DNA from 2 places in the Streptomyces odontotermitis genome. Region 2 is predicted to be linked to the other one. Evidence: riboswitches for the same ligand, from Rfam matches in the RefSeq annotation. Region 2 holds a riboswitch; the other holds the start of a gene.

Region 1 (10,999 bases), on a different contig from region 2:
CACCGATCCCCTCGCCCACGAGTCCCTCGGGCCCCGGCAGCCCCACGAGCTGCGCCGCCGCCTCGGGCAGCACCCCCGCCCACCAGGTGCCGAGCACACACCCGGCGAGACCCGCGGCCCCGGCGAGCACCCCGGCGGCGCCCGGCAGCACCCGCGCGGGCCGCTCGGCGCAGTCGGGGTCGGGCTCGGGAACGGCCCGCGCGGACACCGCCCGCGCGGCAGCCACCGGTGGCCGCAACCGCTCGCCCGCTCCCCTTCCTTCTCCCGTCCCCGTCCCCGTTCCCGTTCCCGTTCCCGTGACCGGTCGGCGCCGCACCACGGCGGGCGCCACCGGCACCGCCCTGGCCGCGTCCGCCTCCGGCTCGTCCCGGAACAGCAGATGCAGCGGGATCTCCATCGTCGCCTCGCTCTGAATGACCCGCCGCCCCGGCTGCTCCGGTGACTGCGACTGCGCCTGCGCTGCCGTGCCCATCCCTGCCTCCGTCGTCCGTGCCTCGGTCATCCGTCTCTCGGTCATGAGAAGAGCCGCCGCCAGGTCTCGGGCCCCGGGTACCCGTCGGCCGCCGCGCCCCGCCAGCCCTGCGCCCGCTGGAACGCCTCGACGCACCGTCGGTCGCTCTCGCTCCACCGGGGCCCCGGCCCCTGCGCGTAGTACTTGCCGAACCCCTTCTTCACCAGCTGCCTGCCGAGCCGCTCCACCCACGCGTTGGACTGCCCCGGCCGGAAGTGGCCCGCGCCCGGATAGGCACTCGCCCCGTGCGCACCCCCGCCCCCCGCGCCCTTGCCGCCGGTACCCCCCGCAACGCCCGTACCGCCCTTGCCGCCCTTGCCGCCCGGCACGTCACGACCGGTCCCCCGCAGCAGGTGCGACCAGGTCGCCGGACCCGGAATCCCGTCCGCGCTCGCCCCCGTCCAGCCCTGCGCCCGCTGGAACGCCCGGGTCGCCGCCCGGTCCGCCTCCGACCAGCGCGGCCCGGGGCCCGAGCGGTAGTAGCGCCCCGCTCCCCGGGCGATCAGCTTCTTGCCGAGCAGCGTCACGTACCTGTTGTCCGCCCCCGGCCCGAACGACCTCGCCCCGGGGTAGGGCGTCGCGGCCCCCTGCGCCGGACCGCTCGTGCCGCCGCCCCTCACGCCCTTGTAGCGGTAGGCCAGATAGCGGTCGCCGTTGTTCCAGTAGGCGTAGGGGGTGGCCTGCTTGCGGGCGTGCGGGCGGGCCTGTTCGTATGCGATGTAATACGTGCGCGTGTAGTCCGTCCAGCCGCCGAAAAGCGTCACGTGCGAGCCCTTCTCGGGGTTCGCCGGATTATGGAAGAGCAGAATGTCGCCGGGCTGCAGCTCTTCCCGGGAAATACGGACCGCGAACTTGTCGAGGCTGCCCGTCCATTCGTTCCCGCCGAGATTCCACGCCATCGAGACGAAGCCCGAGCAGTCCTGCCGGTATCCGTCCGCCCAGTACTTCTCCATGCTGTACGGGACCTGCGCGGCCACCCACTTCTTGGCCCGCTTGATGATCTCGGACCGGGTGGTGGTGCGGGCGGCCGCCGGGGCGCCCGGACTGCCGTGCAGCGGGGCCCCCGACCCGGCCTGCGGGGTGCCGGGGTCGTCGACGGCGGGCGCGAGCGGGGGCGCTCCGGGGCGCCCGGCGGCCCGCTCCACGTGCGACGCGTGCGGTGCGTCCGGTGCGTGCGGCGCAGGAGGCGCGTCCGGCGCCGCCACCGCCTGCCCCGGGCCGAGCACCGACCCGGCCGCCGCCGCGAGCACCAGCGCGCGCCGGGCCCCGTGCGCCGCCGGGTGCCCCCCGAGCCGTACCGGCAGCGCATGCGCTCCGAGACGGCGCCATTGAATACAGCCGAGGCAGTCGCAGTCGCTCCCGGGCTCGAATTCCTCGAATACCGGAGCGACCTCCATGCGATTCCCCTCACACCCCAGGAAAGAATGTCCGCGCATCTGCACGTCCGTCAGTTTCTCAACTGGTTTCGGATATCGCATGTTGACGGTCCGAATGATGGAGCGGGCCCCGCCCCGCCCCCGGCCGCCGGGAGGCCCGCCCGCCCTCCCGGTGGTCAGGAGCACCCCTGGACGTCCGGTAGAGTTCTCCAGGTCAGCAGGCGCCGCTAGCTCAGTTGGTTAGAGCAGCTGACTCTTAATCAGCGGGTCCGGGGTTCGAGTCCCTGGCGGCGCACAGACAGCGAAGGCCCTCCGTTCACGCGGGGGGCCTTCGTCATGTCTGGGCGGGGTCGGTATCCGTACCTCTCCCGCTACCGTTGCGCCATGGCGCGCGACATACAGGAGCGGATCAAGAAGCTCATCATCGACCAGCGACTTCCCTCGGGGGCCTCCCTGCCCACCGAGCCGGAGTTGATGGAGCTCCTCGGCGTCAGCCGGAACTCGGTACGGGAGGCGCTCAAGGCCCTCCAGGCGATGGGCATCGTGGAGATCCGGCACGGTTTCGGCACGTATGTCGGCCCGATGTCGGTGGCGCCGATGATCGAGGGGCTCACCTTCCGCACCGTCGCCGGGCACTACCGCGGCGAGGACAGCCTGCTCCAGCTCCTGGAGCTGCGCGAGGCCGTCGAGACGGGGCTCGTCGCACGGCTCGCGGGCCGCGTCCCGGAGGCGGACCTGGCCGAACTCGACGCCCTGGTCGACCGGATGGACGCCGAGGCGGCCTCGCCGAGCGGCGCCGTGCACACGGAGACCGACCGGGCCTTTCACGCCGCGCTCTACCGGGGCCTCGACAACGTCCTGCTCGGCGAGGTCCTGGAGGCGTTCTGGGACGCCTTCCACCGGGTGCGCACCGATCTGGTGGACGTGCCGCAGGATCCCAAGGTCACCTGCCGCCAGCACCGCGAGATCCTGGACGCGGTGCGCTCCGGGGACGTCCTCAGAGCGGAACGTTCCCTTCGTGCTCATTTCGTCAATATTCGCACACGGTTGAGCGCACCTGCCCCAACAGGCAACACAAACAGCCCTTATGGCACGTAACGAGCTTGTTTCGCTCTTGCGATCATGCTGTGCGGCGTAGAACCCTGTCCTCTCTATGGCTCTCATGAGGCTTGCGGTGCAGGGAAGTTGGGGGCCACAGCCGGTTGCGCGGAGGCAGTCTCGGGGAGGGCACGGGGGGTGCCGTTCATGAACGGATGTCGAGGGGGGCATCATGCAACCGGAAGGTCGTCTTTTCCTGTCTAAGGGGACGGTGGCCTGCCACTGACGCGTTCACGGTGATCTGGGGGATCATCGCGGGCGGAAGGACCAACGACCGCGCGGGGGACCGCGCGCGGGGGGATGACTCATGACGTCGACGCCGACGGGTGCCCGGGAAAGCGACCCGTCAGAGACGACCCAGCTGCGGGTACCGCCGCATCGGACGGGTGGCTTCAGAAGAATCAAGAAGTCACTGCCGAGGTACGACTACGAGCACTACAGCAGGCTCGCGGGTCCCCTCACCCAGCCCGATCCGGCGAAGCCGTACACGGTGCAGTACCGCTCCCTGCTCTCGCAGGAGCCGCACCGCATCCGGGCCGCACTGATGCTCGGGGCGGCGCCGCTGCTCTCCCTCATCCTGCTCGCCTGGCTGCTCCAGCCCGAGCACTGGACCGAGCGGGACTACGTGGCCAACGACTGGCTGCCGGTCCTCGACGTCGTCATGCTCGTCTCGATCGGCCTGATCGAGTTCTTCCGCTGCATGAACGTGCTGTCGAACGCGCACGCCACCCTGGTGGCCCGCGACCCGATACCGGTGGTGCCCGAGACCGGCACCAGAGTCGCCTTCCTCACCTCCTTCGTGCCCGGCAAGGAGCCGCTGGAGATGGTGACGAAGACCCTTGAGGCCGCGGTCAGGATCCGCCACCGCGGGCTCATGCACGTCTGGCTCCTGGACGAGGGCGACGACCCCGCGGTCAAGGAGGTCTGCCGACGGCTCGGCGTGCACCACTTCTCCCGCAAGGGCGTCGCGAAGTGGAACCAGGCCAAGGGCCCGCACCGCGCCAAGACCAAGCACGGCAACTACAACGCCTGGCTGGACGCGCACGGCGACGACTACGACTACTTCGCGTCCGTGGACACCGACCACGTCCCGATGCCCAACTACCTGGAGCGGATGCTCGGCTTCTTCCGCGACCCGAACGTGGGCTTCGTGATCGGCCCCCAGGTCTACGGCAACTACGACAACTTCATCACCAAGGCCGCCGAGTCCCAGCAGTTCCTCTTCCACGCGCTGATCCAGCGCGCGGGCAACCGCTACGGCGCGCCCATGTTCGTCGGCACCTCGAACGCCGTCCGCATCAAGGCCCTCAAGCAGATCGGCGGCCTGTACGACTCGATCACCGAGGACATGGCGACGGGCTTCGAGATCCACCGCGCCACCAACCCGGTCACCGGCAAGAAGTGGAAGTCCATCTACACGCCGGACGTCCTCGCGGTCGGCGAGGGCCCCAACGCCTGGACGGACTTCTTCACCCAGCAGCTCCGCTGGTCGCGCGGGACGTACGAGACGATCCTCAAGCAGTTCTGGAAGGCACCGTTCTCGCTGCCCCCGGGCCGTCTCTTCAACTACACGATGATGGTCATCTTCTACCCGATGTCCGCCATGAACTGGATCCTGGCGGCGCTGAGTTGCGCCCTGTTCCTGGGCATGGGCGCCTCGGGCGTGGACATCGACCCGACCATCTGGCTGATGCTGTACGGCAACGCCTCGGCGCTCCAGATCGGCCTCTACATCTGGAACCGCCGCCACAACGTCTCGCCGCACGAGCCCGAGGGCTCCGGCGGTGTCGCGGGCATGGTGATGTCGGCCCTGTCGGCGCCGATCTACGCGCGCTCCCTGATGGACGCGGCGCTGCGCCGCAAGAGCAAGTTCGTGGTGACGCCCAAGGGCGACTCGGCGAGCCCGGACACCCTGTTCGGGACCTTCCGCATCCACCTGTTCTTCATCCTGGTCTTCGGCGCCTCCATGGCCGCGTCCTTCGTGTACGGGCACTCCCACCCGGCCATGATCACGTGGGCCACCTTCGCCCTGCTGATCACGGCCGCGCCGATCTTCGCCTGGCGCTGGGGCATGCGGCAGGACAAGAAGAAGGCCAAGAAGCCGCCGGAGAGCGGCAGTTCGGACCCCGGTCAGACCGGGCAGTCCGGACAGTACGAGCCGCCGCTCTCGGTGCCGTACCAGCGCGAGGCCGCCACGACGCGCCTGCCGCAGGCGCAGCCGCCGCAGGCGCCCCACACACCACAGCAGAAGCCCAGTTGGGCAGCCCCTGACCAGACCATGCAGATTCCTCTCGGGAGCCCTAAGCAATGAAAGACCCCTCCAGCCGCCGCCGCGCCCGTCGCATCGCGATAGGCGCGGCGGTGGTCCTAGCGCTGGCCGGAATGAACGGCCCCTGGCTCTGGCGCGTGGGCTCCGAGAAGTACCACAACTACAAGATCAACAAGCCGGAGTACAAGGCTGACAACGGCCACTGGGACGTCGTCGACTTCCCTGAGGAGTACCGCCAGAACACCATCCACGCGGCGCTCCTGCACACCGGCAAGGTCCTCCTGGTCGCCGGGTCCGGCAACAACCAGAAGAACTTCGACAAGAAGAAGTTCGACACCCGCCTCTGGGACCCGGTGAAGGGCACGATCAAGAAGATCGACACCCCGAAGGACCTCTTCTGCACCGGCCACACCCAGCTCGGCAACGGCAACCTGCTGATCGCGGGCGGCACCCAGCGCTACGAGAAGCTGAAGGGCGACGTCACCAAGGCCGGCGGCCTGATGATCGTCCACAACGAGGACCCCGGAAAGCCGATGACGCTGCCCGCGGGCACCAAGTTCACCGGCAAGGAGAACGGCAAGACGTTCGTCTCCAAGGACCCCGTCCAGATCGAGCGCGCCAAGCGGGTCTTCGACCCGAACACCGGCAAGTTCATCCGCAACGAGGCGGGCCTCGGCCGGGTCTACGTGGAGGCGCAGCAGAGCGGCGCCAAGCACGAGACGGGCACGCAGGACAACTACCGCGTGCAGGGCCTCAAGGGCTCCGACACCCGTAACGTCTACGGCATCGCGCAGAAGCTCGCCCTCGACAAGAAGGACTTCCAGGGCATCAAGGACTCCTTCGAGTTCGACCCGGTGGCGGAGAAGTACATCAAGGTCGACCCGATGAACGAGGCGCGCTGGTACCCCACGCTGACCACGCTCACCGACGGCAAGGTCCTCAGCCTCTCCGGCCTCGACGAGATCGGCCAGCTGGTGCCGGGCAAGAACGAGGTGTACGACCCGAAGACGAAGAAGTGGACGTACACGAAGGGCATCCGCCAGTTCCCGACGTACCCGGCGATCTTCCAGATGGCCAGCGGGAAGCTCTTCTACTCGGGCTCGAACGCGGGCTACGGCCCGGACAACGTGGGCCGCAAGCCCGGCATCTGGGACCTGAAGACCAATAAGTTCCAGAAGATCCCCGGCATGAGCGACCCGGACCTCCTGGAGACCTCCGGCACCGTCGAACTGCCGCCCGCGCAGGACCAGAAGTACATGGTGGTCGGCGGCGGCGGCGTCGGCGAGTCCAAGGAGTCCAGCAAGAAGAACCGGATCGTGGACCTGAAGGACCCCAACCCGAAGTTCACGGACGGGCCCGAGCTGGAGAAGGGCACGCGCTACCCGCAGATCTCCACGCTGCCCGACGACACGGTCCTGATCTCCGGTGGCTCCGAGGACTACCGCGGCCGCAGCGACTCCAACATCCACCAGGCGCGCATCTACAACCCGAGGACCAACGAGCTGAACCGGGTCGCCGACCCGGAGGTGGGCCGCAACTACCACTCGGGCTCGATCCTGCTGCCCGACGGCCGCGTGATGTTCTTCGGCTCGGACTCGCTCTACGCCGACAAGGCCAACACCAAGCCGGGCGAGTTCGAGCAGCGCATCGAGATCTACACGCCGCCGTACCTGTACCACGGCGCGCGGCCCTCGCTCGGCGGCGGCCCGAAGACGATCGAGCGCGGCGGTTCCGGGACGTTCACCTCGAAGCACGCCACGTCCCTCAAGACGGCCCGGCTGATCCGGCCCAGCGCCTCGACGCACGTCACGGACATCGACCAGACGTCGATCGCCCTGGACATGAAGAAGTCGGGCGACAAGGTCACGGTGACGGTCCCGAAGAACCGCAGCCTGGTCGAGTCGGGCTGGTACATGCTGTTCGTGACGGACGACCAGGGCACACCGAGCAAGGCCCAGTGGGTCAAGGTCCCCTGATTCCACGGGAGTTCACCCGCATACGCCGATGGGGCGCCCTCCACTCAGGAGGGCGCCCCATCGGCGTACGGAAGGAAGCTACTTCAAGGAAGCTACTTCGCGGACTTGGCGAGCCCGAGCGCGTACTCCGGCCACCACTCCCCCGCCTTCGGGCCGCCCTTGCACGTCCCGTCCGACTCACCGGGCCGCTTGACCCAGAGGTAGGCGTCGACGAGCGGGTCGGCCGTCTTGGTCGTGGGCGCCTCACCGAGCGCACGGCCCGGCGGGTTGCACCAGGGGTCCTTGGCCTTGGCGTCGTACGGGCCGTTGCCGTTGCGGCTGGTGTCGATGACGAAGTGCTTGCCGCCGACCTTGCCGGACAGCTGCTTGCCGAAGGCGATGCTGGCCTGCGTGGTCTGGAAGTTGGAGACGTTCACCGAGAAGCCGTCTGCCTGCTCGACGCCCGACCACTTCAGGGGCTCCCAGATCGAGTCGGGCCCCTTGCCCCAGCCCGCGTTGCCCGCGTCCAGGTACACCTTCGTGTTCTTCAGGGACTTGAGCTTGCCGATGGCGCCCTTGAGGAGGTCGTAGCGCTCCTCGTGGAGGTTGTCCGGGGTGCACTTGTCGACCATGTGCAGGACCGCGTCCGGCTCCAGGATGACCGTGGCGGGCCGGTCGCCGATGCCCTTGGCGACGCCGTCGATCCACGCCCGGTACGCATTGCCGTCCGCCGCGCCGCCCTTGGAGAACTGGCCGCAGTCGCGGTGCGGGATGTTGTAGAGAACCAGGAGCGCGTCCCGGTCTGCCTTCTCGGCGGCCTCGGTGTAGCCGCGCGCCTCCTGCTCCGGGTTCTCCGGGCCGATCCACTCGCCGACCGGCTGCTCGGCGATCTTCCGGATCAGCTCGGCGTCGTCGCCCTTGCCGTCCTTTTCGTACGCGGTGACCTGCTTCGCCGCGTTCCCGTCGGGATTGACCCAGTACGGGTCGCTGCCCTTCGGCTGCTGTTTCACGGGGCCGCTGGACGAGTCGTTGTCCTTGCCGTCGTCCGAGGAACACCCGGACAGCAGCAGCGCCGCGGCTCCCACGAGCGCCACCCCCGCCTTCACCCCCCTCGTGTGTCCACTCCCGCGACCTGTGCCTTTGCGGTACATCCACTCCCCCTTGGGTGCACTGTCCGTTTCCCAATCCTGACATACGGCTTCCCCCCTCACGAGGGCCCACCTGCCCCGGGCGGAGAGCTGTGGGCGAGCTGTTACAGCGGCCGTTAACGCGCGCCCCCGCGGGGTAGGCGAAGGCAGCGGGGCAGCCAGGGAGGGGAGGCTGATGTGGACCGCAGCACGGAACTCCGGCTGGCGGAAGTCGTGGTGGAGAGCGCGGACACACTGCGGGACGACTTCCGGGCCGAGCACTATCTGCGGGGCATGGCCGACCACTGTGTGGAGCTGTTCGGCGCGCACACCGCCGGAGTGATGTTCACCCACCGCACGGGCGAGAGCCGCACCATCGCGCTCGCCCCCAGCAGCCACCAACAAGAGGTCGCGATAGCCCTGTTGAGGTCCCAGAGGAGCGACGGGCCGTGCGTGGAGAGCTACAGCACCGGCACGACGGTGGCGCCCGTGCGGCTCACCGAGAGGGTGACGGCGATCCGCTGGCCCGAGTTCACCGCACAGGCCCTGGAGCACGGCGTCACGATGACGTACGCGGTGCCGATGCGCCGCGGCGAGTCCGTGTTCGGCGTGCTCAATGTCTTCCTCGCCAGGCAGGCCACTCCCAACGGTGAGGTGCGGTGCGCCGAGATCCTGGCGAGCGCGGCCGCCCTCGGGCTGCACAACCACGAGGCGTACGCCGGCTACCGCACGCTCAGCAGGCAGTTGGAGACGGCGCTGACCAGTCGCATTCGCGTCGAACAGGCCAAAGGCATACTCGCCGAGCGCTGGCGCACCGGAATGGAGCCCGCCTTCGCGGCCCTGCGCGGCTACGCACGCAGGGAACGCCTGGCCATCGACCGCGTCGCGGGCGAGCTGATCGAGGGAAAGCTCAACGACGCGGCGCTGCGCCCCGGCAGGTCCGGACCTGATGAAACCGAACCCCTCTGAACTGTGGCGATCACGCAGGGCGATCCGGCCACGACTTGGCGTCAAACGCCCCCTAGGCCGGGAGGCATATTCGCTCTAGAGTCGGTTCTGACGGCCCAAGCCCCCGGCCGGATCAGGCTGAACCTGCCCACCCCGCAAGCGGGTCGGCACCACAGCTCCCGCGCCGGCGCCGGGTTACTCCCGCGACTCGTGCGCGCGCGGTGGAGGACCAGCCCGGTCGACGGTTCCGGGGGGAGCGGTCCGTCGACCGGGCGACGGTCCACCGTCGCAAGCGGGCTTGCGCAGGTCGCAGGGGGCGCAGAGGCGCGGACGTGGTTGACAGTGTCCATGCCGGACTGGGACTCTCCGGGACGACAAGTCCATACATCGAGGCGACGGTTGACAGGAACCCGGTGCGATTCCGGGGCGGTCCCGCCACTGTGACCCCGTGCGTGCTCCCCAGACGTGCGCGGAAGTCAGGAACTGAGCCGTCGTCCTCCTGCCATGGGGCGTGGAAACCCCAGAAGGAGGCCCACCCGGTATGTCTCTGCACACTGCACCGACCACCGACACCACGGCGGCCCAGGCCGCCGCGACCCAGACGCGCGACTGGCTCATCGCCTCCGGCGCGGCGATCCTCGCGCTGATCGCGCTGTACGCGGTGTTCATCGACAACGGCTCGCTGATCTCGGCGACCGGCAGCTACCTGCACGAGTTCGCGCACGACGGCAGGCACCTCTTCGGTGCCCCCTGCCACTGACGGGCGGGCGATCTCAGCACCATGTCCTCCCCGACACCTGTACTCCCCCTGCTCGGGCGCGGGTTGGCGGCGGGAGGGGCGGCGGGCCTCGCGGCCGGTCTCTTCTCCCTCCTCCTCGCCGAGCCCCTGATGGACCGCGCGATCCGCGCCGAGGAGAAGCGCACGGCCGCCGAGGAGCACGCGCACGGCGCCGGCCAGTCCATGCAGCACCACGAGGAGCTCTTCACCCGCTCGACCCAGCACCTCGGCCTGGTCGTCGCCGCTGTCGTCGCCGGTCTCGCGATCGGCGTGCTGTTCGCGGTGGCGTACGCCCTGGTGCACCGGCGCGCTCCGCAGACGTCCCCCTGGCCGCGCGCCCTGACCTTCGCGACGGCCGCGTTCGTCGCGGTCTCGCTCCTGCCGGGCCTGCGCTACCCGGCTAACCCGCCGGGCGTCGGCGACTCCGGCACGGTCGGCGACCGGCAGGCGATGTGGCTGGCATCGGTCGCGATCGGCGTGCTCGGCATGTTCCTGGCCTGGCAGGTGTACGTGCGCCTGGCCGCCAAGTCCCTTCCGGTGCGCCAGATCGCCGTGGCCCTCACGACGGTCGCCGTGCTCGCGCTGCTCTTCGCGCTGCCCGACAACCCGGACCCCGTTCCGGTGGACGCGACGCTGCTGTGGGACTTCCGGATGCTGTCGCTCGCCTCGCACGTGCTGCTGTGGGCGGTGTTCGCGGCGGTCTTCGGCGGACTCGGCCTGCGCGCGGCCGCCAAGTCGGCCTCGGCGGAGGGCGGTTACGCCCGCACGTCCCCGAACACGGTCTCCGTGGAGCCCACGGCCTGACGTCCCGGTCGAGGGCGGCCCCGCGGCGGGACCGGGGCCGCCGTCACCGTCACCCACGCTCCGTGAGGCGCCCCGCGAGACGCTCCGCGATGGCCTGCGCGCACTCCAGCGACTCCCGGCCCGCGGTGTCGAC
Region 2 (10,999 bases):
CCGCCGTCGGCCCGAAGCCGAGCCGCTCCGTCCCGTACAGCGCCACATACGTGTTCACGGACGCGATGCCGCAGCCCAGGAACAGGGAGAAGGCCGCGAGCCAGGCGATCATGCCGCGCGGCACCCACGCCGCGCGCACGGACTTCGGAGGCGGATCGGCGGGCAGGGCCCGCGCCGCCCAGACGGCAGCGACCACCGCGGCCGCGGCCGCCGTCCACACGGCGCCCCGCCAACTCACCCACCCGGCGAGCGCGGTGAGCGGCAGCCCCGCGGCGAACGCCCCGAGCTGCACACCGGACTGCTTCGTCCCGGTCACCCGGCCCCGTGCGGCGGGCGGCACGGCCGCCAGGATCGCCTTGTTCGTCGCGGGGTTGGCCAGCGCCTGCGGCAGCCCGCCGACGCCGACCGCCGCCAGCAGGAACCCGGCGCTCCGGGCCGCGCCGATCAGCGCGAGCGCCAGCGCCGACACCAGGAGCAGCGCCACCAGGCAGCGGCGCGGACCGACCCGGTCCACCACCCGGCCGCCCAGCGGCGAGAGCACGGCGGCCGTGCCGAAACCGATGGTCGTGGTGAGCCCCAGGGTGGCCGGTGACACGCCGAGTTCGTCCACCAGGCGGGGGCCGAGCGCGCCGAGCAGGAACAGCTGGAGCATCGAGAAGGCCATGGCACAGGTCAGCAGCGCGGTGGTGGAGCGGGCGGAGGGCGCGGATTCCGGGAGTTCGCCCGTGGTCGGGCCGCCTGCGGCGTGGCCCGTGTCCGGACCCGCTCGGCCCGGTACTTCCGTGTCAGGTCGCGCTCCGCCCGGTCGGGCCCGGTGTTCCGCCGCCACAGCCGTCCCTCATCCCCTTCAACCCTGACCTGTACGTCCGCTAGAGGTCGGGCCGAACGCGCCGCCAGTTCCCGCACGTTGTTGTGGCCTGGGTCACAACTCTCCGTGCGCCCTTGCCGCATGGGCAATTTCCGGACCGGCTCTTGCCGCGCCTGAGGCGAATGCAAGGATGACCCCGCCATGACTGCTGAGTGGGTGTCTCGCACGGTCCGGGCCGCGGTGTTCGCGGCCGTCTGTGTGCTGCTCGCAGCCCTGGGGCACGTGCTGATGTCCGGCTCGGGGCTGCCCGGGTGGACGCTCGCCGCGGGCGCCGTCGCCACGGGCGGCGCCGCCTGGTGCCTGGCCGGAACCGAACGCGGCCTGCTCGTCGTGGTCTCGGCCACCGTGGCCGCCCAGGCGGCCCTCCACTCCACGTTCACGCTCGCCCAGACGCTGGCGGCCCCCGCTCAGCCGGGCGGTTCTTCCCTCGCGACGCGGTGGATGCAGGATGTGACGTGTGGGGCTGTTGGGGGCGGAGGCGGGGGCGGGACCGGCTCCGGCTCCGGAGCGTCCGTGCATGACATGGGCGCCATGTCGTCGATGACATCCATGACATCCATGCCTTCTATGTCGGCACGGCAACACATGGAGCACATGGGCGACATGGGGCACATGGGGCACATGGGGCACGGTGCGGACATGGGCCATGGCATGGGCATGGATCACGGCATGGACATGGGCCACGGCATGGGTATGAACCATGACATGGGCGGCATGTCCCCGACCGGCATGCTCGCCGCCCACCTTCTCGCCGCCCTCGTGAGCGGCCTCTGGCTCGCGTACGGAGAGCGCGCCGCTTTCCGTATCGCGCGGGCCTTCGCGGGCTGGCTGGTCGCGCCGCTGCGGGTGCCCCTGGTGCTGCCCGCGCCGCCGCACCGCCCGCGGATCCGGGTCCGCAGGACCCGTTCGCACCGTGCGGTGCCGGGCCTTCTCCTCGTCCACGCCATCACTTCTCGGGGTCCGCCCATGGGGACCGCTGTCATCTGAGACAGCCGGTTTCCCGAGGCCATGTGCGCGTCCAGCGCGCGGTGCCTCAGGCATCGGCCGTGCGCGTACTCATCCGGATCCGCACCGCACCGACCACGCGGCTCCGTACGCCCGGCCGTCCCCCACCACTTCACGCCACCGGATCCGCTGACGCGTGCGCAGAACGCGCCAGGCAGAACGCGCCAGGCAGTACGCGAGAGGCCACCCGTCCTCGGTCCGGATTCCCGAGAAGGACACCAGGTGATCACTCCTGCCCTGTCGCCCTCGCGCGACGAGTCGATAACGGCGTGGGCACTCGCCGCCCGCGGCGGTGACCCCGACGCGATCGAGCACTTCGTCCGCGCCCTCCACCTCGACGTGCGCCGCTACGTCACCTATCTGGGCGCGGACCCCCAGGCCGCCGACGACCTCACCCAGGACACGTTCCTGCGGGCCCTCGGCAGCCTGCACCGGTTCGAGGGGCGGTCCTCCGCCCGTACGTGGCTGCTGTCCATCGCCCGGCGCGCGGTCGTCGACAGCATCCGGCGCACCGCGGCCCGGCCCCGGATCTCGGACACCGACGACTGGCAGCTGCTCGCCGAGCACACCCAGTCGCGCGGGCTGCCCGGTTTCGACGACGGGATCGCGCTCACCGAGCTCCTCGACGGCCTGCCCGACGAGCGGCGCGAGGCGTTCGTCCTCACCCAGCTCCTCGGCATCAGCTACGCGGAGGCCGCGCTGATCAGCGGCTGCCCCGTGGGCACGGTGCGGTCGCGCGTGTCCCGGGCCCGGCTCTCGCTGATCGAGTCGCTGGAGGCCGCCGAGCGCCCCGCACTCGTGGGCGCCGCGGCCTGAACCGCGGACCGTGCGACGGGCCCGGACCCCACCGAGGGTCCGGGCCCGTCGGCCTCACGGAGTCGGTCTCACGGCGTCCGGCTCACGGCGTGGGACTCCGCGTCCGTCACGGGGAGGTGCCGCCCGCGCCGACGGCACCCACCCAGGCGCTCGCGTCACCGTCGGCGAGCGTCACCGATTGTCCGTTCGCTTGGCTTCCTCGTTCGCTGATTTCTCGGTGAGGGTCGAGGCGGACCGGTGGACGACCTCGGGCGTCAACTCGTAGAGGAAGGGCGCCACTTCGAAGTACTTCATGGTCTTACCGTCCGCCGCCACCTCGGGCGTGCCGACGACGAGACCGGCGCCCTCGAGCAGCTTCAGGTGCATGTGCAGCAGCGGGCGGCCCATGCCGATCTCACGGGCCAGCGCGCTCACGTAATTGCGCTTCTCGTGGAGCGCCGCGACGATCCGCATGCGATGCGGATTGCCCAGCGCCGAGAGCACCTTGAGCAGTTGGTCGCCCGTCGGCTCCCGATCGCTTTCCCCGGCCATCGCGGCCTCTCTCTCGTGCCTGTCAAGAAACGCTGACATGTACCTCGGGGCCTGTCAAAGTCTCCTGACGCAGCTCACGGGCGGATCAGGGACATCTCAGGGTCGGCCGTACGAGAGGTCAGTCGTACGAAGGGTCAGCCGTACGAGAGGTCGGAGCAGGCGTCGGCGTCGCCGGAGCGGGCGTCGGCGGCGACCTTGGAGGGGACGGGCGAGGGGGTGGCGGAGGGCTTGTCTGACGCGGTGGCTGACGGGTCGGCGGCGTAGGCGCGGCCGAGCGTGATCCGGATGCCCGGGGCGTCGGCCGGGGCCGCCTTGAGCTCGGCGTCCGCGAAGAGCCGGGCTACGGACTCGGCCTTCTTCCTCTGGCCGGGCCCGTACTCGATCAGGGTGGTGGTGTGGTCCTGGCGGTCGGCCGTCGCGGTGCCGGTGACGGTGAAGCCGTGCTCGGTGAGCGTCCCGGCGGCGCGGGCGGCGAGGCCCGTGACGGTGGTGCCGTTGCGGACGGCGACCTCGATGCCGGCGCCCCGGACGGGGCCGCTGTCCTTGGGTGCGGGCCGGTCGTCGTCGCGCCCGCCGCCGCCCGCGTCCTTCCCGTCGAGCGTGCGGTCGTCCTTGAGCGAGGCCCACAGCGCGTCGGCGTCCGGCTGGACGACGGCGACGCGCGAGCCCTCGTACCGCCAGGGGAGGGTGACGAACGTGGTGTTGCCCAGGTCGATGTCCCGCAGCGACATCGCGAAGGAGATGAGCTTGTCGGCGGAGCCCAGGCCGGGATCGACGGTCAGCGACTTGGTCGCGGCGTCCGCCAGCGGCAGCAGCTTGGTCGGGGTGAGGCCGTCGCTCTTCACCTTCTTCAACAGGCTTGCCACGAAGGCTTGTTGGCGCTTGATGCGGCCGATGTCGGAGCCGTCGCCGATGCCGTGCCGGATGCGGACGTAGTCCAGCGCCTCGGTGCCCGACACCTCCTGCGGGCCCTTGCGGAACAGGCGGTCGCCCCGGCTGCCCCGGTTGGGGTTGAGGTCTCCCTCGTACACGTCCTTCGGCAGGCAGACCTCGACCCCGCCCACCACGTCCGTCAGCGAGGCGAAGCCCTTGAAGTCCACGACGACGGTGTGGTCGACGCGCAGCCCGGTGAGCTTCTCGACGGTGTTCTGGGTGCACGCCGGGTTGCCCTTGGCGGTCTGCCCGACCGAGTACGCCGCATTGAACATCGTGTCCGGCTGCGTCTTCGTCCAGGAGCCGTCCGGCAGCCGGCAGGGCGGGATGTCCACGAGGGTGTCGCGCGGGATGGACACGGCGACGGCGTGCTTGCGGTCCGCGTACACGTGCAGCAGGAACGCGGTGTCCGAGCGGCCTATGTCGCCCTTGTCGCCGCCGCCGAGCGCACTGTTCCCGCCGGTGCGCGCGTCCGAGCCGATGACCAGGACGTTCTGTCCCTTCGACGAGTCCGCGCCCGGCCGCTCGTCGGAGATGCCGTCCGAACCGAAGGTGTTGATGTTGCCGTTGAGCCGCAGATACACCCAGCCCGCACCGGCCGTCGCGAGGACGCCGAACGACACGACGGTCAGGAGCGCGCGCCGCCCCCGGCCCCGCTTGCGCTTGTGACTGGCTGCCAAGGGTGCTCCTCCTCCATGGTTGTACAGTTGCGCAATGTAGCAACCTTTCCTGAGGGGGCATCCGGGCGGTCCGCCGGGGGTGCGCCTCTCGGGCCGATGTGAGAAGGGGTGGGGCGGCCATGCTCCGCAATGCACTGGAACCCTGGCACCTGGTGGTCGTGGCGCTCGTCGTCGTCGTGCTCTTCGGCTCGAAGAAGCTCCCGGACAGCGCGCGGGCGGTGGGCAAGTCGCTGCGCATCCTCAAGAGCGAGACGCGGGCGATGAAGGAGGACGGGGGCGCGGGCGCCGGGGGAGCCGCGGGCGCCACGGAAACCGCGGGGGCGGCGGGAGTTGAGCGGAAGGCGTAGGGCGCGCTCGCGGGACCAAAGACCCGCCACCAGGGCCCAACGTCACCCAATATCTAGCGTCGGCGTGTCGCCCATAACCCCACATGTAGTGTTTCGGCAGTCGGTTCGGCGGGCGCTCAACTGCCCGCCGAGGCAACAGGGAACCCGGTGCGAGTCCGGGGCTGCCCCGCAACGGTGAGTGCCGCACGACGGCCCGAGTCCGATACCTGCCGGCCGCCTCCCGCGCATCTCCGCGCGGCGAGGACCTTTCTCCGTACTGCCTCGTGGGAGGGCCGACGTGACTCAGATCGACGCCGTGGCTTCGGTGACCGAATATGTGGACCGCAGCGACTGGCGGGTCAACGCCAACGCGAATCAGGGGTACTCGCTGGGCGGGCTCATCCTCAACACCGCCGGGAAGGTCGTCGCCAACTACTGGCTGGACCAGGTGTATCCGGCGGCGGTCGCCGACGCCCACCGGGACGGCGACCTGCACCTCCACGACCTCGACATGCTCGCCGGGTACTGCGCGGGCTGGTCGCTGCGCACCCTGCTCACCGAGGGGTTCAACGGAGTGCCCGGGCAGATCGACTCGGCGCCGCCCCGGCACTTCTCCTCGGCGGTCGGCCAGATCGTCAACTTCCTCGGCACCCTGCAGAACGAGTGGGCGGGCGCGCAGGCGTTCAGCTCCTTCGACACGTACATGGCGCCCTTCGTGAGGAAGGACGCGATGACGTACGCGGAGGTCCACCAGTGCATGCAGGAGCTGGTGCACAACCTGAACGTCCCCTCGCGCTGGGGTACCCAGACCCCCTTCACCAACCTCACCTTCGACTGGACGTGCCCGGACGACCTGCGCGCGCAGGTGCCCGTCATCGGCGGCGAGGAGGCGGACTTCACCTACGGCGAGCTCCAGGCCGAGATGGACCTCGTCAACCGCGCCTACATCGAGGTGATGACCGAAGGGGACGCCGGCGGGCGGGTGTTCACCTTCCCCATCCCCACCTACAACATCACCGCGGACTTCCCCTGGGAGAGCGAGAACGCCGAGCGGCTCTTCGCGATGACCGCGAAGTACGGGCTCCCCTACTTCCAGAACTTCATCAACTCCGACCTCGCGCCGCACCAGATCCGCTCCATGTGCTGCCGCCTCCAGCTGGACCTGACCGAGCTGCTCAAGCGCGGCAACGGCCTCTTCGGCAGCGCCGAGCAGACCGGCTCCCTCGGCGTGGTCACCCTCAACTGCGCCCGCCTCGGCCATCTGCACGCGGGCGACGAGGACGCCCTCCTCGCGGCCCTCGACCGGCTCCTCGGCCTCGCCCGCGACAGCCTGGAGGTCAAGCGGGTCACCGTCCAGGATCTGATCGACGGCGGCCTGTTCCCGTACACGAAGCGCTACTTGGGGACGCTGCGCAACCACTTTTCCACCATCGGCGTGAACGGGATCAACGAGATGATCCGCAACTTCACGCACGACGCGTACGACATCACCGACCCGCGCGGGCACGCCTTCGCCGTCCGCCTCCTCGACCACGTGCGCGCCCGCATGGCCGAGTTCCAGGAGCGCACCGGCCACCTCTACAACCTGGAGGCGACCCCCGCCGAAGGCACCACCTACCGCTTCGCCAAGGAGGACCGGCGCCGCTTCCCCGGCATCCTGCAGGCGGGCACCGACACGAACCCCTACTACACCAACTCCTCGCAGCTGCCCGTCGGCTGGACCGACGACCCCTTCGAGGCACTGGAGCGCCAGGACGAGCTGCAGACCAAGTACACGGGCGGCACCGTGCTGCACCTGTACATGTCCGAGCGCATCTCCACGGCCGAGGCGTGCCGCAGTCTCGTACGGCGCTCGCTGGAGCGCTTCGAGCTGCCCTACCTCACGGTGACCCCGACCTTCTCCATCTGCCCCGAGCACGGCTACCTCGCCGGCGAGCACCACGACTGCCCGACCTGCGGCGGCAGTTGTGAGGTGTGGACGCGGGTCATGGGCTACCACCGGCCCGTGGCGTCCTTCAACATCGGCAAGAAGGGGGAGCACGCCGAACGCGTGCACTTCCAGGAAGCGGCGGTGTGATCCGGATCGGCGGCTGGGCGCGCCTGTCGAGCTGCGACTGGCCGGGCCGCCTCGTCACCACGGTGTTCTGCCAGGGCTGCCCGTGGCGCTGCGGCTACTGCCACAACCCCGCGCTGCTCGACCCGCGTGCCCCGGCCGCCGTCGACTGGGCCCAGGTGACCGCCCATCTCGCCCGCCGCCGGGGCCTGTTGGACGGCGTCGTCTTCTCCGGCGGCGAACCCCTGCTGCAGACCGGTCTCGCCGACGCGATGCGCGCGGTGCGCCGCCTCGGCTTCCAGGTCGGCCTGCACACCGGCGGCGCCTACCCGCGCCGCTTCGGGCAGCTCCTGGGCGCGGGCCTCGTCGACTGGGTCGGCTTCGACGTGAAGGCGGCCCCGGCGGCGTACGGGCGCGTGACCGGCGTGCGGGGCAGCGCCGCGCCCGCGCTGCGCAGCCTGGGTCTGCTGGTGGACTCCGGGGTGGCGCACCAGCTGCGGACCACCGTCGACCCCGCGCTCCTCGACGCGGCGGACGTCGAGGAGCTGCGGGGGTGGCTGGCGCGGCGGGGCCTTGGGGAGCCCGTGTGGCAGGAGGCGCGCGCCGTCTGAGCGAGGCTGCCGTCTGCGCGGGGCCGGGGCGCTACGGCTGCGCGTCCGCCACCGGATACGGGACGAACGTGCTGCTCCGCTCGTCCACGGCCAGCGGGCGGCCGAGCGGCGGGACCGCCCGCTGCGGGCAGTCGAGGCGTTCGCAGACGCGGCAGCCCATGCCGATCGGGGTGGCCGCCGCCGTGGTGGCGAGGTCGAGGCCGTCGGAGTAGACGAGCCGGTGGGCGTGGCGCAGCTCGCAGCCGAGCCCGATCGCGAACGTCTTGCCGGGCTCGCCCCAGCCGCCCCGGTGGCGGGTCACGGCGCGCGCGGTCCACAAGTACCGCTGGCCGTCCGGCATCGAGGCGATCTGTACGTGGATGCGGCCGGGCGCGGCGAACGCCTCGTACACGTTCCACAGCGGGCAGGTGCCGCCCGCCCGCGAGAAGTGGAAGCCCGTCGCGGACTGGCGCTTGGACATGTTGCCCGCCCGGTCCACCCGCACGAACGAGAACGGCACCCCGCGCAGCCGGGGCCGCTGCAGGGTGCTGAGGCGGTGGCAGACCGTCTCGTAGCCGAGGCCGAAGCGGTCGGTGAGCCGCTCGATGTCGTAGCGGACCTCCTCGGCCGCCGTGTGGAAGGCCGTGTACGGCAGCACGAGCGCGGCCGCGAAGTAGTTGGCGACGCCGATGCGGGCCAGGGCGTGGGTGGGGGAGCCGGCCGCGAAGTCCTCCTCGGCGAGCCGGTCGAGCTCCGCGTCGTGTTCGAGCAGGGCCAGCTGCGTCGCCATGCGGAACGCCTGCTGGCCGGGGCGCAGCCGCCCCGACAGGTGCAGGACGCGGGCCTCGGGGTCGTAGTGGTGCAGCCGGGCGGCCGCGTCCGTTCCCGTGGCCAGGCGGACGCCGTGCCGCTCAGCGAGCCGCCCGGACAGGGCGCGCACGACCTCGCCGGGGCGGATGCCGATCTCGCGGGCGAGGGCCTCGGCCGCGAGATCGGTGTCGTGCAGATAGTTGCGGCGGCGGTAGAAGAACTCGCGGATCTCCTCGTGCGCGGAGCGCGGAGCCCCGGAGGCTTCGTGCCGGCCGTCGGCCGTCTCGGCCAGGTGCTCGGTCAGCGCGTGGGCCCGCCGCCCCAGGTCCACCAACACCTGGGCGACCGCGGGCAGTCGGGAGGCGAGGTCCGCCAGGTCGGCGGGGGAGACCCGGTTCGCCGTGACCTCCGCGGCGAGGGTCTCGCGCAGATCGGCGACGAGGCGGCCGGTGTCCCGCTCGGAGAAGAACGCGGCGTCGACGCCGAAGGTCTCGGTCAGCCGGAGCAGCACGGGCACGGTGAGCGGGCGCGAGTCGTGCTCCATCTGGTTGAGGTAGCTCGGTGAGATGGCGAGGACCCGGGCGAGTTCGGCCTGGCTCAACTGCCGCTCCTCGCGCAGCCTGCGCAGCCGCGCCCCCGCGTACGTCTTGCTCATGCCCGTAAGCCTATGACGATCACGCTGGTTTGAGGGCTTCGCAAGATTGGCAATTCCGGGTCCGAAGATGCGCAGAACTTGGCATGGGTCCACGGTTGAGGGCACTCAGTGCCACTGCCAGAGTCGAACTGCGGCCCACGGCGCACCAGTTGCGCAGCATCGCCTCCCCGCGATTCCGGCGGGTCGCGCCCGCTCTACAGCGACACCCAGTGCCAGGAGTTGGCACACTTCACCACACACTCTGGGAGACGACCATGGCTCAGGCAGGTCAGCAGGGCACGACGGCCGCGGAGCTCGAGCGGCGCTGGGCGACGGACCCGCGCTGGCGCGGCATCGAGCGCACCTACGGCGCACAGGAGGTCGTCCGGCTCTCCGGCAGCGTCCGCGAGGAGCACACCCTGGCCCGGCGCGGCGCCGAGCGGCTGTGGCGCCAGCTGCACGAACAGGACTACATCCACGCGCTCGGCGCGCTCACCGGCGGCCAGGCCGTGCAGCAGGTCAGGGCCGGGCTCCAGGCCATCTACCTGTCCGGCTGGCAGGTCGCCGCCGACGCCAACCAGGCCGGGCACACCTATCCCGACCAGAGCCTGTACCCGGCCAACTCCGTTCCCCAGGTGGTGCGCCGGATCAACAATGCCCTGCTGCGCGCCGACCAGATCGCCACCTCCGAGGGCGACACCTCCGTGGACTGGCTCGCGCCGGTCGTCGCGGACGCGGAGGCCGGGTTCGGCGGTCCGCTCAACGCCTTCGAGCTGACCAAGGCGATGATCGCGGCGGGCGCCGCCGGCATCCACTACGAGGACCAGCTCGCCTCCGAGAAGAAGTGCGGCCACCTCGGCGGCAAGGTCCTGGTGCCCACCGCCCAGCACATCCGCACCCTCAACGCGGCCCGTCTCGCCGCCGACATCGCCGACGTCCCCACCCTCGTCGTGGCCCGCACCGACGCGCTCGCCGCGAACCTGCTGACCAGCGATGTCGACGAGCGCGACCGGGAGTTCGTGACCGGCGAGCGCACCGCCGAGGGCTTCTACCGGGTTCAGAACGGCATGGCCCCCGTCATCGCGCGCGGCCTCGCCTACGCCCCGTACGCCGATCTGATCTGGGTCGAGACGGGCACCCCGGACCTCGCGCAGGCCCGTGAGTTCGCCGAGGCGATCCACGCCCGGTACCCGGACCAGATGCTCGCCTACAACTGCTCGCCGTCCTTCAACTGGAAGGCGGCCCTGGACGACGACCAGATCGCCAAGTTCCAGCGGGAGCTGGGCGCGATGGGCTACCGCTTCCAGTTCATCACCCTGGCCGGGTTCCACTCCCTCAACCACGGCATGTTCGACCTGGCCCGCGGCTACGCCGAGCACGGCATGACGGCCTATGTCGACCTGCAGGAGCGGGAGTTCGCGGCGCAGGAGCACGGCTTCACCGCGGTCCGGCACCAGCGCGAGGTCGGCACCGGCTACTTCGACATGGTCTCCACCGCCGTGAACCCGGCCTCCTCCACGACGGCGCTCTCCGGCTCCACGGAGGAGGAGCAGTTCCACTGAGCCGCTTCTTCGGCCAGTGACCGATCCGGTGAGGGCCGGACACCTCCGCTCCGTCCGGCCCTCACCCCCCTCCCTCCCTTCACGCCGAGGAGATTCCCATGAGTGCCATGAGTGCCACCAGGACCGCCGGCCGGGTGCGCGTCGCCGGCAGGCCGGGCGACCGCCACGACGAGATCCTCACCCCCGAGGCG

The links. A riboswitch is a leader RNA that binds a small molecule or an ion and turns the genes downstream of it on or off. The one in region 2 is predicted to bind cobalamin.
Region 1: another riboswitch for cobalamin. It lies ahead of ACQB60_RS27495 (CbtB domain-containing protein); the one in region 2 lies ahead of ACQB60_RS24015 (ribonucleoside triphosphate reductase).

The regions. Positions count from the first base shown of each region.
Region 1 covers NZ_JBNJLS010000011.1:34,386-45,384, forward strand. Annotated here, with positions in the region: gene ACQB60_RS27455 (SPFH domain-containing protein) at 1-472, opposite strand, end outside; gene ACQB60_RS27460 (peptidoglycan-binding protein) at 514-1,908, opposite strand; tRNA gene ACQB60_RS27465 (tRNA-Lys) at 2,109-2,182, shown strand; gene ACQB60_RS27470 (FadR/GntR family transcriptional regulator) at 2,272-2,985, shown strand; gene ACQB60_RS27475 (glycosyltransferase family 2 protein) at 3,293-5,296, shown strand; gene glxA (radical copper oxidase GlxA) at 5,293-7,230, shown strand; gene ACQB60_RS27485 (glycoside hydrolase family 6 protein) at 7,323-8,360, opposite strand; gene ACQB60_RS27490 (ANTAR domain-containing protein) at 8,535-9,305, shown strand; cobalamin riboswitch at 9,664-9,791, shown strand; gene ACQB60_RS27495 (CbtB domain-containing protein) at 9,826-10,044, shown strand; gene ACQB60_RS27500 (CbtA family protein) at 10,066-10,866, shown strand; gene cpt (chloramphenicol phosphotransferase CPT) at 10,916-10,999, opposite strand, start outside.
Region 2 covers NZ_JBNJLS010000008.1:207,016-218,014, reverse strand. Annotated here, with positions in the region: gene ACQB60_RS24045 (MFS transporter) at 1-664, opposite strand, end outside; gene ACQB60_RS24040 (hypothetical protein) at 1,010-1,855, shown strand; gene ACQB60_RS24035 (sigma-70 family RNA polymerase sigma factor) at 2,096-2,689, shown strand; gene ACQB60_RS24030 (ArsR/SmtB family transcription factor) at 2,861-3,220, opposite strand; gene ACQB60_RS24025 (LCP family protein) at 3,355-4,860, opposite strand; gene tatA (Sec-independent protein translocase subunit TatA) at 4,953-5,180, shown strand; cobalamin riboswitch at 5,265-5,408, shown strand; gene ACQB60_RS24015 (ribonucleoside triphosphate reductase) at 5,458-7,236, shown strand; gene ACQB60_RS24010 (anaerobic ribonucleoside-triphosphate reductase activating protein) at 7,233-7,823, shown strand; gene ACQB60_RS24005 (short-chain fatty acyl-CoA regulator family protein) at 7,855-9,267, opposite strand; gene aceA (isocitrate lyase) at 9,522-10,808, shown strand; gene aceB (malate synthase A) at 10,916-10,999, shown strand, end outside.